DNA from 2 places in the Cronobacter muytjensii ATCC 51329 genome. Region 1 is predicted to be linked to the other one. Evidence: predicted binding sites of a transcription regulator. Region 1 holds the regulator's gene; the other holds the start of a gene.
The links. Region 1 encodes PurR, which represses purine synthesis genes. Its sites were predicted from a motif close to CANGCAAACGTTTGCNTG; they were not measured.

Region 1 (7,709 bases):
TACGGTGAAAAAGAAAACCAGCACAAAAACCCGTCAGACCGCCAGTAAAAGCAAAAACGCAACCAAAACCAAAACCGCGAAAACTGCCAGCGAGAAGCGAACCACCTCCGCCAAACGCACCAGCAAGACCTCATCCACTGTCAGTAAAACCGCTTCCCGTCGCGCTTCCGGTAATTCCGTTAAACAGGCCAGCCACCGTCTGACCGCGCAAACCTGTTCAAAAACCCGTAAAAACCGCAAAACCCAATGCGTTAACGGGCCGCTGACTATCGCGGACGCCCATAAAGCGCGCGTGAAAAAAGCCCAGACCACCGCCATGAACAAGCTGATGAACCAGATCGGCAAACCGTATCACTGGGGCGGCACTTCGCCGCGTACCGGTTTCGACTGCAGCGGCCTGGTCTGGTATGCGTATAAGGATTTGGTGAAATTCCGCATTCCGCGCACCGCCAATGAAATGTATCACCTGCGCGATGCCGCACCGGTAAATCGTGGCGAGCTGGAAAGTGGCGATCTGGTTTTCTTCCGCACCCAGGGTCGCGGCACCGCCGATCACGTCGGCGTCTATGTCGGCAACGGCAAGTTTATCCAGTCGCCGCGTAGCGGACAGGAAATTCAGATAACCTCGCTCAGCGAAGATTACTGGCAGCGCCACTATGTCGGCGCGCGCCGGGTCATGACACCGCGCACGATCCGTTAAATCGGCGCTCGCTATCAAAAAAACGGAGAAGGTCGCCCTTCTCCGTTTTTTTCGTTATACGCTTTATTCCGCGCGACAGGCCGTTTGCGTTTCGCGACGTCCTGAGAGCACCACCAGCAGCAGACCGAGGGCGGCAATCAGCGCGCCCATGACCGGCACCACGCTGTAGCCGAAGCCCGCATGGATAACCGCGCCGCCCGCCGCCGCGCCAAGCGCGTTGCCGAGGTTAAACGCGCCGATATTCACCGATGACGACAGGCCAGGCGCTTCGCTGGCGACGCGCATCACGCGCATCTGCAGCGGCGGCACCACTGCGAACGTCGCCGCGCCCCACACCACCATGCTGACCGCCGCGCCGATCTCGGTTTTCGCAAGCCACGGAATAGCCGCCATGATGACGATAAGCAGCAGCAGAAAGCCCTTCAGCGTGGCGCTTACCGAGCGGTCCGCCAGACGGCCGCCGAGATAGTTGCCAATGGAAAAACCAACGCCAATCAGTACCAGCATCGCGGTAACAAACGCCGGAGTGGCGTCAGTAATATGATGCAGCACCGGGGCGATATAGGTATAGAGCGTGAACATCGCGCCCGCGCCGAGCACTGTGGTCAGCAACGCGCTCACCACCTGCGGGCGCATCAGCACCGCCAGTTCGCTTTTCACATCCGGGCGCTCGCCGCTGCCGCCTTTCGGCAGTGAGAACCAGAGGCTCGCCATCGCTATCAGACCCAGCCCTGCCGTGGCGAGGAACGACATGCGCCAGCCGATGGTTTCGCCAAGCCAGGTCGCCGCAGGCACCCCGCCGATATTGGCGATGGTAAGCCCCATAAACATCGTCGCGACGGCGCTCGCCTGCTTATGCTTAGGCACCACGCTTGCGGCCACCACGGAGCCAAGCCCAAAGAACGCGCCGTGGTTGAGGCTGGTGAGAATACGCGAGGCCATCAGCGTCATGTAATCCGGCGCCAGCGCCGACAGCACATTGCCTGCCGTGAAAATCGCCATCAGGAAAATCAGGGCGCTGCGCCGGGCGCGATGCGACAGCAGTAGCGTCATCAGCGGCGCGCCGACCATGACCCCAACCGCGTAGGCGCTAATCAGCATACCGGCTGCGGGGATCGAGACGTTAACGCCGTGGGCGATCACCGGCAGCAGCCCCATCGGGGAAAACTCGGTCGTGCCAATGCCAAAAGCACCAATGGCCAGTGCCAGTAAAGGGAAATTGACTTTCATTAATTGCTCCAGAAATTGTACAACAGCGCCGGGAATTCACGGCGTTACAGCAGGATGCAGGAAGAATGGCATTTTCAGGTCGAAAAGATAAGTAACAAAAACAGCAAAATATTATTGCGAAGGTGTTAATGAACTCGCAAATAGTGTTATCAGCGAATCATAAGGGAATAAGGTGAAAAAGAAAGGCGGTAACGAAAGAAAACGGGTTAAACGCAGGAATTGTAAAAAGAAGACGGGAGAACAGGCGCGCTCCCCCGCGACACCCTTAATGCAGAATGGCGGTAAACGCGCCCGCCACAATTAAACCCAGTACAATAAAAGTGGTGACCAGCGAAAATTTCAGATCGGTACTCATGGTTTTCTCCTTAAAGACCCCATAAAAAACAGGTAGAGCGCATTTTTGCATAAACGCGCCGAAAAATCCTGCGACATTTAACCAGATATGCGTTTTCCCTCTTCCCCTTTCGATAAAGATAAGCCAAAATTCGTCGCTACTTTATTCGGTACCGGCCATCGACCCCTCCTCACGATAAATGTCGCGTTTCCCGGCATGCCGCACGTCCCCTCGTGGCACACAGGGGTGTGTACAGGCAAACGATTAACCCGTGATTTTACAGGGCTCAGCGAGGGGTCTGGAGTGATGATTAATGGCAACAATTAAAGACGTCGCGAAGCGAGCAAACGTTTCTACTACAACAGTCTCACATGTAATTAACAAAACCCGTTTTGTGGCGGAAGAGACGCGCAACGCGGTGTGGGCGGCAATTAAAGAATTACATTATTCGCCGAGCGCCGTGGCGCGCAGCCTGAAGGTGAACCACACCAAATCCATCGGCCTGCTCTCCACCAGCAGCGAAGCGCCCTATTTTGCGGAAATCATCGAAGCCGTTGAGAACAGCTGCTTCGCGAAAGGCTATACGCTGATCCTCGGCAACGCCCATAACAATCTGGAAAAGCAGCGCGCTTATCTGTCAATGATGGCGCAAAAGCGCGTCGATGGCCTGCTGGTGATGTGCTCGGAATACCCCGAGCCGCTGCTCGCCACGCTCGAGGAGTACCGTCATATCCCGATGGTCGTGATGGACTGGGGTGAAGCCAGAGCGGATTTCACCGACTCGGTTATCGATAACGCCTTCCAGGGCGGATACCTCGCGGGGCGCTATCTCATTGAGCGCGGCCATCGCGATATCGGGGTGATTCCCGGCCAGCTTGAGCGTAATACCGGCGTCGGGCGTTTCTCCGGCTTTATGAAGGCGCTGGAAGAAGCGATGATTAAAGTGCCGGAAAACTGGATTGTGCAGGGCGATTTCGAGCCGGAATCGGGCTATCGCGCGATGCAGCAGATCCTCTCCCAGCCGCAGCGTCCTACCGCTGTGTTCTGCGGCGGCGATATCATGGCGATGGGCGCGATTTGCGCCGCCGACGAGATGGGCCTGCGCGTGCCGCAGGATATTTCCATCATCGGCTACGATAACGTGCGCAACGCCCGCTTTTTCAGCCCGGCGCTGACCACCATCCATCAACCGAAGGAAACGCTGGGTCAGACCGCGTTTAATATGCTGCTTGATCGCATCATTAATAAACGCGAAGAGTCCCAGACTATCGAGGTGCACCCGCGCCTTATCGAACGCCGCTCGGTGGCGGACGGTCCGTTCCGCGACTATCGCCGTTAATCCCTGCCGGGAGCCCGCTCAGTCTGGCTCCCGCAGCCACTCCTTGTTCAGCGTTTCACTGTCCCCCAGGTAATCCAGCAGCCAGCGCAGCGCGGGCGAGGCGTCACTTTGCCGCCACGTCAGGCAGCAGGCGGCGTCCGGGAACGGGTTTTCCAGCGTCAACGCCCGCCACTGGCCGCGGTCCAGCCAGGGTTTTGCGAAATGCGTCGGCACCATGCCGATACACAGTCCCTCGCTCAGCGCGTCGGCGGCGCAGTGCCAGTCCGGCACCACCACGCGATGCTGGTTATCAAGCAGCCAGGTGATGCGTTTGGGCAGCGAGCGCGAGGTGTCTTCCAGCACCAGCGACGGGTAATCGCGCAGACTGTCATCGCTGAGCGCGCCCGCGTGCTGCGCCAGCGGATGATGGCTCGCCACCACGCAGCGCCAGCTCAACATGCCCATATCACGAAACGCGAAGCGCCCGCCGCCCACCGGCACCGCCTGGGTGGCGCCGATGGCGACTTCCACGCGTCCGTCCGCCAGCGCGTCCCAGACGCCGTTAAACACCTCCTGCGACACCAGCAATTCGACATCGGAAAAGTGGCGGTAGAAATCAAGCACCAGCCGACGCGTGCGTTCGGGGCGCACGATATTATCGACCGCGATGGAGAGCTGCCCGCGCCAGCCGTTAGCAATCTGCTGGCACTGCTGACGGGTGATCATCATTTTTTTGATAACAGAACGCCCTTCCCGCAGAAACCAGGCGCCAGCGGGCGTCAGCACCACGTCACGATGGCGACGTTCAAACAAAGAGACCGCCAGCCACTCTTCAAGCTGGCGCACGGTATAGCTGACGGCAGAAGGCACGCGATGGAGTTCCGCCGCCGCCGCGCTGAAGCTGCCGTTGCGCGCCACCGCGTCTACCACTTCGAGTGAATACTCAGACCACATTTTCTGCCTGCAAAAATTTTGAATGGAAACGGCAAATATTAACGTTTCACAAGCCGGTTTGCACTCCGTACACTCCGGGCTCTTTCGCGTATTACGAAGTGAGCAAAAATTATGCGACCTACAAAAGGCTTTCTTTGCTGGCTGGCCGGGCTGAGCGTGCTCGGGTTTCTCGCCACCGATATGTATCTGCCGGCGTTCGCGGCAATTGAAGCGGATCTCCATACAGCGCCGTCCGCTATCAGCGCCTCCCTGAGTCTGTTCCTCGCGGGCTTTGCGCTCGCGCAGCTAGCCTGGGGGCCGCTCTCTGACCGTTTCGGCCGTCGCCCGGTCTTGCTGGCGGGGCTCGGGATTTTCGCGACAGGCTGCCTTGGCACCGTCTGGGTAGAGAGCGCAGGCGCGCTGCTGGCGCTGCGCTTTATTCAGGCAGTCGGCGTTTGTGCGGCTGCGGTAAGCTGGCAGGCGTTGGTGACGGACCGCTACCCGGCCCAGCAGGCGCGGCGTATTTTCGCCACCATTATGCCGCTGGTGGGGCTCTCCCCGGCACTGGCGCCGCTGCTTGGCAGCTGGATCCTGAACCATTTCGACTGGCAGGCGATTTTCGTGGTACTGTTCGCCATTACGCTGCTGCTGATGATCCCGGCGCTGCGTCTGCCCGCAGGCGCGCCGCAAGGCAACCACGACGGCGAGCCGCTGAGCTTCGCCATGCTGCTGCGCTCGCCCGCCTATAGCGGCAATGTGCTGATCTACGCCGCCTGCTCCGCCAGCTTTTTCGCCTGGCTGACCGGTTCGCCGTTTATCCTGCACGCGATGGGCTACAGCCCGGCGGTGATAGGCTTAAGCTATGTACCGCAGACTATCGCCTTTCTTATCGGCGGCTACGGCTGTCGCAGCGCGCTGCAAAAATGGCACGGCGAGAAGCTGCTGCCGTGGCTGCTGGTGGGCTATGCGCTAAGCGTGATCGCCACCTGGCTTGTAGGCTTAAGCGATGCGGTGACGCTGACGACGCTGCTTATTCCCTTCTGCCTGATGGCGATGGCGAACGGCGCGATTTACCCTATTGTCGTGGCCGCCGCGCTGCTGCCCTTCCCGCAGGCGACCGGACGCGCCGCCGCGCTGCAGAATACTTTGCAATTGGGGCTGTGCTTTGTGGCGAGTCTGGTGGTTTCGTGGCTGGTCGCAACACCGCTGCTTTCCACCACCAGCGTGATGCTGGCGACAGTCTTGCTGGCGGGTCTTGGCTGGCGGCTTCGCGGGCGTCAGGTCAGCGTGCGGTAATCAGGCGGGCGATAATATGACGTTTTTGTTATTAGCGTGCTAACTGTCAATGGTTGAATCATCGTAATGCGAGGCCTATACTGATTCGCGGCTCTACGATAAATACCATAAATATTATGTAGTAACGGGAGCCGCTGGCTCCCGTTTTTTCTGGAATGACTATTCTGGCAAGGGGCATCTCCCTTCCTCTGTTCTACGTCGGATATCAGGCTCGCGGACCTTTCCGTGATATTTCTCACATACCGAAAATTGCGACTACGCTGTTTTAAGGTTCTGGTCACATCAGTGATGGAGAAGCTATGAGTTCATCGTGTCTGGAAGAAGTCAACATACCGGATAACCACTGGTATCGCATTGCAGCTGAACTGCTCAGCCGGGCCGGGATCACCGTTAACGGCCCCGCTCCCTCCGATATTCAGGTAAAAAACCCGGATTTTTTTAAACGTGTTTTACAGGAAGGCTCTCTCGGCCTTGGCGAAAGCTATATGGACGGATGGTGGGAGTGCGAACGCCTCGATCTGTTCTTCACCAGGGTGCTCCGTGCGGGGCTCGAAGACCAACTCCCTCACCATTTCAAAGATACGCTGCGCATCCTCGGCGCCCGTCTGTTTAACCTGCAATCGAAAAAGCGCGCCTGGATTGTCGGTAAAGAGCATTACGATCTCGGCAACGATCTCTTCAGCCGGATGCTCGACCCGTATATGCAATACTCCTGCGGTTACTGGAAAGAGGCGGATAATCTGGAGGACGCCCAGCAGGCGAAGTTGCGGCTGATCTGCGAAAAGCTTGAACTCAAGCCTGGTATGACGCTGCTGGATATCGGCTGCGGCTGGGGCGGTCTCGCCGCGTTCGCCGCGCGATATTATGGCGTGTCGGTCACCGGCGTGACTATCTCTGCCGAGCAACAGAAGATGGCGCAGGCGCGCTGTGACGGCCTTGACGTGACGATCCTTTTGCAGGATTACCGCGATCTCAATGCTCAGTTCGACCGCATCGTCTCGGTGGGCATGTTCGAGCATGTCGGCCCGAAAAACTACGCCACCTATTTCGATGTCGCCGACCGTAACCTGAAGCCTGACGGGCTGTTCCTGCTGCACACCATCGGCTCGCGCAAAACCGATAACAATGTCGATCCGTGGATTGATAAATACATCTTTCCGAACGGCTGTCTGCCCTCAGCCCGGCAGATTGCCGCCGCCAGCGAGCCACACTTCGTGATGGAGGACTGGCATAACTTCGGCGCGGATTACGATAAAACCCTGATGGCCTGGTACGCGCGTTTTCTCACCGCCTGGCCGGACATCGCTGATAACTACTCAGAGCGGTTTAAACGGATGTTCACCTATTACCTGAACGCCTGCGCGGGCGCGTTTCGCGCGCGCGATATCCAGCTCTGGCAGGTCGTCTTCAGCCGCGGCGTGGAAAACGGCCTGCGCGTCGCCCGCTAAACGCTCGCCCCGGCGCATGCCGGGGGTTTTTTGCCACTCTCTCTTGCCTGCTTTGTGATATTTCTCACGCTTTCACGACGTTTCCTTCAATAAAAGTGATCCCGGCGACAATCAGGTGACAGACGCATGGAAACCGGTTTCCATTTTGTTTCACACTGAGCGCCATTCCCCCTGCCTGAGAAAGGAAATGCCTCATGAGTCTGTACCAGAGTATGGTCCATGTTATTGAAAACAAAATTACGCCGCTGGCGGGCGCCATGGGTTCGCAGCGTCACGTGGTGGCCATCAGGGACGGCTTTCTTGCCGCCCTGCCGTTTATGATTATTGGTTCGTTTCTGCTGGTGTTTATCTTTCCGCCCTTCTCGCCGGATACGCAGAACGGCTTTTGCCGCGCCTGGCTCGATCTTTCGCTGAAATACCGCGAACAGCTGATGTTGCCGTTTAACCTCA
Region 2 (7,709 bases), 620 kb from region 1:
GAATGACACCGCCGCGTTTACCCGTCTTGGCGACATGCTCGATCAGAAGAACCGCGTCACCATTAACTATTTCGCGATGCCGCCCAGCACATTCGGCGCGATCTGCGACGGGCTGGGCGCGGCGAAGCTTAACGCCAAACCGGCGCGCGTCGTCATGGAAAAACCGCTCGGCACGTCGCTTGAAACCTCCCGCGAAATCAATGACCAGGTCGGTAAATATTTCGAAGAGTGCCAGGTTTACCGTATCGACCACTACCTTGGTAAAGAAACGGTGCTGAACCTGCTGGCGCTGCGCTTTGCCAACTCCCTGTTCGTCAACAACTGGGACAACCGCACTATCGATCACGTGGAAATCACCGTGGCCGAAGAGGTGGGTATCGAAGGCCGCTGGGGGTATTTCGATCAGGCGGGCCAGATGCGCGATATGATCCAAAACCACCTGCTGCAAGTCCTCTGCATGATCGCGATGTCGCCGCCGTCAGATCTGACCGCCGACAGCATTCGTGATGAAAAAGTGAAAGTACTGAAATCCCTGCGCCGGATCGATCGTACTAACGTGCGCGAGAAAACGGTGCGCGGCCAGTACACCGCCGGTTTCGCCCAGGGCAAAAAAGTGCCGGGCTATCTGGAAGAAGAGGGCGCGAACAAAACCAGCCATACCGAAACGTTTGTCGCTATCCGCGTGGATATCGACAACTGGCGCTGGGCGGGCGTGCCGTTCTACCTGCGCACTGGCAAACGTCTGCCGGCGAAGTGCTCTGAAGTCGTGGTCTATTTCAAAACCCCGGAACTCAACCTGTTTAAAGAGTCCTGGCAGGAGCTGCCGCAGAACAAGCTGACCATCCGCCTGCAGCCGGACGAGGGCGTGGATATCCAGGTGCTTAACAAAGTGCCGGGGTTGGATCACAAGCATAATCTGCAAACCACCAAGCTGGATCTGAGCTACTCCGAAACCTTCAACGAAAGCCATCTGGCGGACGCTTACGAGCGCCTGCTGCTGGAAACCATGCGCGGCATCCAGGCGCTGTTCGTGCGTCGTGATGAAGTGGAAGAGGCGTGGAAATGGGTCGACTCCATCACCGAAGCGTGGGCGGCGGACAACGATGCGCCGAAGCCGTATCAGGCGGGCACCTGGGGGCCTGTCGCGTCCGTGGCGATGATCACCCGCGATGGCCGTTCCTGGAGCGAATTCGAGTAATCCCCCGCGCCGGAGCGTTGTTACTTTACCGGTAACATGATCCGGAACACGAGTTGTGTAAAAAATTCCATTTTCAAGCCCCGTCTGGATTCACCAGCGGGGCTTTTTTCATTACACTGGCTGAAGCGATTTTGCTCCTGAGAGGCGCGGCTGGCGCGTGTACGTGAAAACCCTGCGGTGTTGCGCAACGCAAATCGGGCGGCCTCAGCAGATACCAGAGAGGAATTTTTATGCATCCTAAATTGTTACGGGTAACACAACGCATCTCCGAACGCTCCCGCGCCACGCGTGAAGCCTATCTGGCGCGCATTGAGCAGGCCAAAAGCCAGACCGTTCATCGCGCGAGCCTTGCCTGCGGTAACCTGGCCCACGGTTTCGCCGCCTGCCAGCCTGATGATAAAGCGGCGCTGAAAAGCATGCTGCGTAACAATATCGGCATTATCACCTCCTATAACGATATGCTCTCCGCGCACCAGCCTTACGAAAATTATCCTCAGCAGATCCGTGAGGCGCTGCACAGCGTCGGCGCCGTCGCGCAGGTCGCAGGCGGCGTACCGGCGATGTGCGACGGCGTCACCCAGGGCCAGGACGGTATGGAGCTGTCGCTGCTGAGCCGTGAAGTCATCGCCATGTCGGCGGCGGTGGGGCTTTCGCATAATATGTTCGACGGCGCGCTCTATCTCGGCGTATGCGACAAAATCGTGCCGGGGCTGGTGATGGCGGCGCTGTCGTTCGGGCATCTGCCCGCCGTATTTATTCCGTCCGGCCCCATGTCGAGCGGGCTGCCGAATAAAGAAAAAGTGCGCATCCGCCAGCTTTACGCTGAAGGCAAAGTGGATCGCACGGCGCTGCTGGAATCCGAGGCGGCCTCTTATCATGAACCGGGCACCTGTACCTTCTACGGCACCGCCAACACCAACCAGATGGTGATTGAATTTATGGGGATGCAGCTGCCGGGCTCCTCGTTTGTGCACCCGGACGCGCCGCTGCGCCGGGCGCTCACCGCCGCCGCCGCGCGTCAGGTAACGCGTCTTACCGGCAATGGCAACGCGTGGATGCCGCTTGGCAAACTGGTGGATGAAAAAGTGGTGGTGAACGGCATTGTGGCGCTGCTCGCGACCGGCGGTTCCACGAACCACACCATGCATCTGGTGGCGATGGCGCGCGCGGCGGGCATCATCATCAACTGGGACGACTTCTCGGAGCTCTCCGAGGCGGTGCCGCTGCTGGCGCGTCTTTACCCGAATGGCCCGGCGGATATCAACCACTTCCAGGCCGCAGGCGGCGTGCCGGTGCTGATGCGCGAGCTGCTGAAAGGCGGCCTGCTGCATGAGGATGTCAATACCGTGGCGGGCTTTGGGCTTGCGCGTTACACCCAGGAGCCGTGGCTCGACAACGGCGAACTCGCCTGGCGCGACGGGGCGCAAGCCTCGCTCGATAACGCCATTATCGCCACCATCGACAAGCCGTTTTCAGTGCATGGCGGCACCAAAGTGCTGAGCGGCAATCTGGGCCGTGCGGTCATGAAAACCTCCGCCGTACCAGCGGAAAACCAGGTGGTGGAAGCGCCTGCCGTGGTGTTCGAGAGCCAGCATGACGTTATGCCTGCCTTTGAAGCCGGGCTGCTGGATCGCGACTGTGTCGTGGTAGTAAGACATCAGGGGCCAAAAGCGAACGGTATGCCAGAATTACATAAACTTATGCCGCCGCTTGGTGTATTATTGGACCGCTGTTTCAAAATTGCATTGGTCACGGACGGTCGCCTTTCCGGCGCGTCGGGGAAAGTGCCTTCGGCCATCCATGTGACGCCTGAAGCTTACGACGGCGGCCTGCTCGCGAAAGTGCGCGACGGCGATATTATCCGCGTGAATGGCCAGACTGGCGAACTGACGCTGCTGGTGGATGACGCCGAGCTGGCGCGCCGCGAGCCGTACCACCCGGATCTCAGCGCCCAGCGCGTGGGAACGGGGCGCGAGCTGTTCGGCGCGCTGCGTGAAAAGCTGTCCGGGGCGGAGCAGGGCGCGACCTGCATCGATTTCTGACTATCAGGTGCGCAGGCGCGCACCTCACTTTTTAAAAATGGCGGGAGAGATCCACAGATGAAAAACTGGAAAACGAGTGCCGAGCAGATCCTGAAAAGCGGTCCGGTCGTGCCGGTGATTGTGATTAACAAGCTGGAGCATGCGGTCCCGATGGCGAAGGCGCTACTGGCAGGCGGCGTACGCGTACTGGAAGTGACCCTGCGCACCCCGTGCGCGATGGACGCTATCCGCGCTATCGCCAAAGACGTGCCGGAGGCCATCGTCGGCGCGGGCACCGTGCTCAACGCGCAGCAGTTGAAAGAAGTGACCGAAGCCGGCGCGCAGTTCGCCATCAGCCCTGGCCTTACCGAGCCGCTGCTGAAAGCCGCGACCGAAGGCGCTATCCCGCTGATCCCGGGCATCAGCACCGTGTCCGAGTTGATGCTGGGCATGGATTACGGCCTGAAAGAGTTCAAATTCTTCCCGGCGGAAGCGAACGGCGGCACCAAAGCGCTGCAGGCTATCGCAGGTCCGTTCTCCCAGGTGCGTTTCTGCCCGACCGGCGGCATCTCTCCGGCGAACTACCGCGACTACCTGGCGCTGAAAAGCGTGCTGTGCATCGGCGGCTCCTGGCTGGTGCCGGCGGACGCGATGGAAGCGGGCGACTGGGATCGCATCACGAAACTGGCTCGCGAAGCGGTGGAAGGCGCGCAGTAATATTGCGCCATGTGATACAAACGCGCCGCCTGAGAAGGCGGCGCGTTTTTTTTAGCCTTTAACCGCCACACTCGCGGCAGAAGCGTTGGCGCGCGCGACGGCGTCGTCAATCGTCTCGCCGGTAGCGAGCGCCACGCCGAGACGGCGAGTGCCATCAATTTCCGGCTTCCCGAACAGACGCAGCTGCAACCCCGCGCCGAGCGCGCCGGACAGCGCGCCAAATTTTACGTCGTCACTCTTGAGCGTCGGCAGGATCACCGCCGAGGCCGCGGGGCCATACTGGCGAATGCTGCCCACCGGCAGGCCGAGGAACGCGCGCACATGCAGCGCGAACTCGGAGAGATCCTGAGAGATTAGCGTCACCATGCCGGTATCGTGCGGGCGCGGCGACACTTCGCTGAACACCACCTCGTCGCCGCAGACAAACAGCTCCACGCCGAAAAGACCATAGCCGCCGAGCGCCTGCACCACCTTCTGCGCAATCTCTTGCGCGCGCGCCAGCGCCACATCACTCATCTGCTGCGGCTGCCAGGATTCGCGGTAGTCACCATCTTCCTGGCGATGGCCGATCGGCGCGCAGAAATGCACGCCGTCTGCGGCGCTAACGGTCAGCAGAGTGATTTCGAAATCGAATTTCACCACGCCTTCGACGATGACTTTGCCCGCGCCGGCGCGTCCGCCCTGCTGGGCGTACTGCCAGGCGGCATCCAGCGCATCGGCGCTGCGGATAACGCTCTGGCCTTTGCCGGAGGAGCTCATCACCGGTTTGACGATGCAGGGCAGGCCAATCTGCGAGACGGCCTCGCGAAACTGCGCCTCGTTGTCGGCGAAGCGATAGGCGGACGTCGGCAGCCCGAGCTCTTCCGCAGCGAGCCGACGAATGCCTTCACGGTTCATGGTCAGACGCGCGGCGCGCGCGGTCGGCACCACGCGCTGACCCTGCTCTTCAAGCTCGACGAGCGCGTCGGTGGCGATGGCTTCTATCTCCGGCACGATAAAATCCGGCATCTCCTGCGCCACCAGATTCTTCAGCGCCGCGCCGTCGAGCATATTAATAACGTGACTGCGGTGCGCCACCTGCATGGCAGGCGCATCGGCATAGCGGTCAACGGCGATCACTTCGATACCAAGACGCTGGCACTCAATCGCGACTTCTTTTCCCAGTTCCCCTGAACCGAGCAGCATCACGCGGGTTGCTGACGGGCGCAGAGCGGTTCCTAACATAGCCATAGCTGATTTCCTGCTGTGTGAAATTCTGGCGGCAGTATATACGAAAACGTTTGCTTTGCGCAGCGCGCGCCCGTTTGCTTTTCGTGCCTGACGGCGTTATACTGTATATAAATACAGTAACGGGAGTTGCATCATGGCGGTAGAAATTAAATACGTCGTAATCCGTGAGGGTGTGGAAAAAATGTCATTTGCCAGTAAAAAGGAAGCCGACGCCTGGGACAAAATGCTCGATTTAGCCGAAGCCCTGGAAGGCTGGCTGGAGCAGGCGCCTGTCGGTTTTGCGGAAGGTCAGGTTGAACAGCTGGCGCTGTGGATGGCGGAACAGAAAGACAACCTTAACACTATCGTGCGCACCGGGCGTCTGCCGCAGGAAACGAGCGAGCAAACCAACGACGCGGTACAGTCTCCTCAGGAAGACGCAGCTGAAGCTGACGAGGGCGCTGTCGCGCTGCACAGCGCGCGTAAACGCACCAAAGCGGCCTGATTCGCCCCTCCGCTGCGCCGCGGCCTGTCTCAGAGGTAGCGGTGCGGTTTTTGTACGTCGGGTCTTCGCGCCTGATGCTGCGCATTTGCTGAAGGCGGGGGCACGCTGAAAACAGGTATCGCTTAAAACAGGCGCACGGGTCATCATTCCTGCCTGTCGCCTGTCGCCTGTCGCCTGTCGCCTGTCGCCTGTCGCCTGTCGCCTGTCGCCTGTCGCCTGTCGCCTGTCGCCTGTCGCCTGTCGCCTGTCGCCTGTCGCCTGTCGCCTGTCGCCTGTCGCCCGCGCTCATAGCGCTTTTTTTTATCCCTTCCTTTTTTGTGGGCTGCTTGCGCTTCGCTGTTTTTGTACCAGACTTTTTTCATCACCCGTCTTCGGAGAAGCACGATGAAAAAAACAGCAGGAGCCCTGATTTCCTTAGCCTTACTCGCCGCCGTGAGCACGGCGCGCGCAGACGATCCGCGTCAGGTTCCATTCCCGAAATGCGAGGGCATGACGGCGGAAGGCATCGCCGCGAGCGTGAAGCGCGACTATCTGCAAAACCGCATTGTCAAATGGGCCGACGATCAGAAAACGCTGGGCCAGGCCGATCCGGTCGCCTGGATCAACAGCAAAGAGATAACCGGTAAAGATGACAAATGGTCAGTGCCGCTCACCGTGCGCGGGAAAAACACCGACATCCATTATCAGGTGAGGGTTGATTGTGCGGCAGGCCAGGCGCACTACCAGCACTGAGCCCCGGCGGCCCGCCATCTCGGGCCGCGTCTTTTCCCTTCCTTGCGGTTCCCGACACATCTTGACGTCCACTCGCTTACGCTTGGGTTATCACTAATCCGCGCAGAGGAACATTATGGGCAACTGGTTAACACAGCTTCAGTCAATGCTGGGGCAAAGCGGCGCAGGGTCATCATCCGGCGCGTCAGGGATTCAGGACGCGCTGCGCTCAAAGGGGTTAAATAAACTTCTCTCTCCCGGCGCGCTGGGCGGCCTGGCCGGGCTGCTGGTCGCGAGTAAATCATCGCGCAAGCTGCTGGCGAAATATGGCGGCGGCGCGCTGCTGGTCGGCGGCGGGGCGGTTGCCGGCACGGTACTGTGGAACAAGTACAAAGATAAAATCCGCGCGGCGCATCAGGATGAGCCGCAATATGGTCAGCAGCAGACGCCGATCGACAGACGCGCAGAGCGGTTAATTCTCGCGCTGGTATTCGCCGCCAAAAGCGACGGCCATATCGACGACAGCGAGCGCGCGGCGATTGAACGTCAGCTGCGCGACGCGGGCATTGAAGAACAGGGGCGTGTATTGGTGGAGCAGGCCATTAACCAGCCGCTCGACCCGATGCGTCTTGCCGCCGACGTGAAAAATGAAGAAGAAGCGCTGGAACTCTATTTCCTGAGCTGTGCGGCCATTGATATTGACCATTTTATGGAGCGCAGCTATTTGCAGGCGCTCGGCGACGCCCTGAAAATCCCGCAGGAGGTGCGCGAAGAGATCGAGCGTGACATCCAGCAGGAGAAAAAAGCGCTGCCGGGATAAGCAGATAATGCGATAAACAGGCATGTTTCGCTTGCAACGCGCGCGGGTTTTGCCACCCTTACAGTGTGTTAAACAAAAAGAACAGCGACATGCCACCGAAAGCGAAACCGATACCTTACGCCATGACCCGGCATGGCGACACCCGCATTGATAACTACTACTGGCTGCGTGACGACACGCGCTCGCAGCCGGAAGTGCTGGATTATCTGCACCAGGAAAATGACTACGGACGCCGCGTGATGTCCACCCAGAGCGCGCTGGAGGAACGGCTGCTCTCTGAAATGGTCAGCCGTATTCCCCCGCGCGACGTCTCTGCGCCCTATGTCAAAAATGGCTATCGTTACCGGCAGATCTATGAAACCGGCTGCGAATACGCCATCTATCAGCGCCAGTCGGTTATCCACAGCGAATGGGAAGAGTGGGACGTTCTGCTGGACGGCAATAAACGCGCCGCCCGTAGCGAATTCTACACGCTGGGCGGGATGGATATCGCGCCGGATAACCGTGTGATGGCGGTGGCGGAGGATT

Region 2: purT (formate-dependent phosphoribosylglycinamide formyltransferase) is a predicted target of PurR. The motif match lies at 5,206-5,223, and genes of this name have one in related genera.

The regions. Positions count from the first base shown of each region.
Region 1 covers NZ_CP012268.1:2,058,868-2,066,576, forward strand. The annotation lists gene AFK63_RS09560 (C40 family peptidase) at 1-700, shown strand, start outside; gene AFK63_RS09565 (MFS transporter) at 764-1,930, opposite strand; gene cydH (cytochrome bd-I oxidase subunit CydH) at 2,196-2,285, opposite strand; gene purR (HTH-type transcriptional repressor PurR) at 2,578-3,603, shown strand; gene punR (DNA-binding transcriptional activator PunR) at 3,622-4,536, opposite strand; gene punC (purine nucleoside transporter PunC) at 4,648-5,811, shown strand; gene cfa (cyclopropane fatty acyl phospholipid synthase) at 6,111-7,259, shown strand; gene AFK63_RS09590 (PTS sugar transporter subunit IIC) at 7,454-7,709, shown strand, end outside.
Region 2 covers NZ_CP012268.1:1,436,946-1,444,654, forward strand. The annotation lists gene zwf (glucose-6-phosphate dehydrogenase) at 1-1,198, shown strand, start outside; gene edd (phosphogluconate dehydratase) at 1,429-3,240, shown strand; gene AFK63_RS06680 (bifunctional 4-hydroxy-2-oxoglutarate aldolase/2-dehydro-3-deoxy-phosphogluconate aldolase) at 3,298-3,936, shown strand; gene purT (formate-dependent phosphoribosylglycinamide formyltransferase) at 3,988-5,166, opposite strand; gene AFK63_RS06690 (YebG family protein) at 5,300-5,650, shown strand; gene AFK63_RS21005 (hypothetical protein) at 5,794-6,012, opposite strand; gene yebF (protein YebF) at 6,035-6,382, shown strand; gene AFK63_RS06705 (tellurite resistance TerB family protein) at 6,498-7,181, shown strand; gene ptrB (oligopeptidase B) at 7,271-7,709, shown strand, end outside.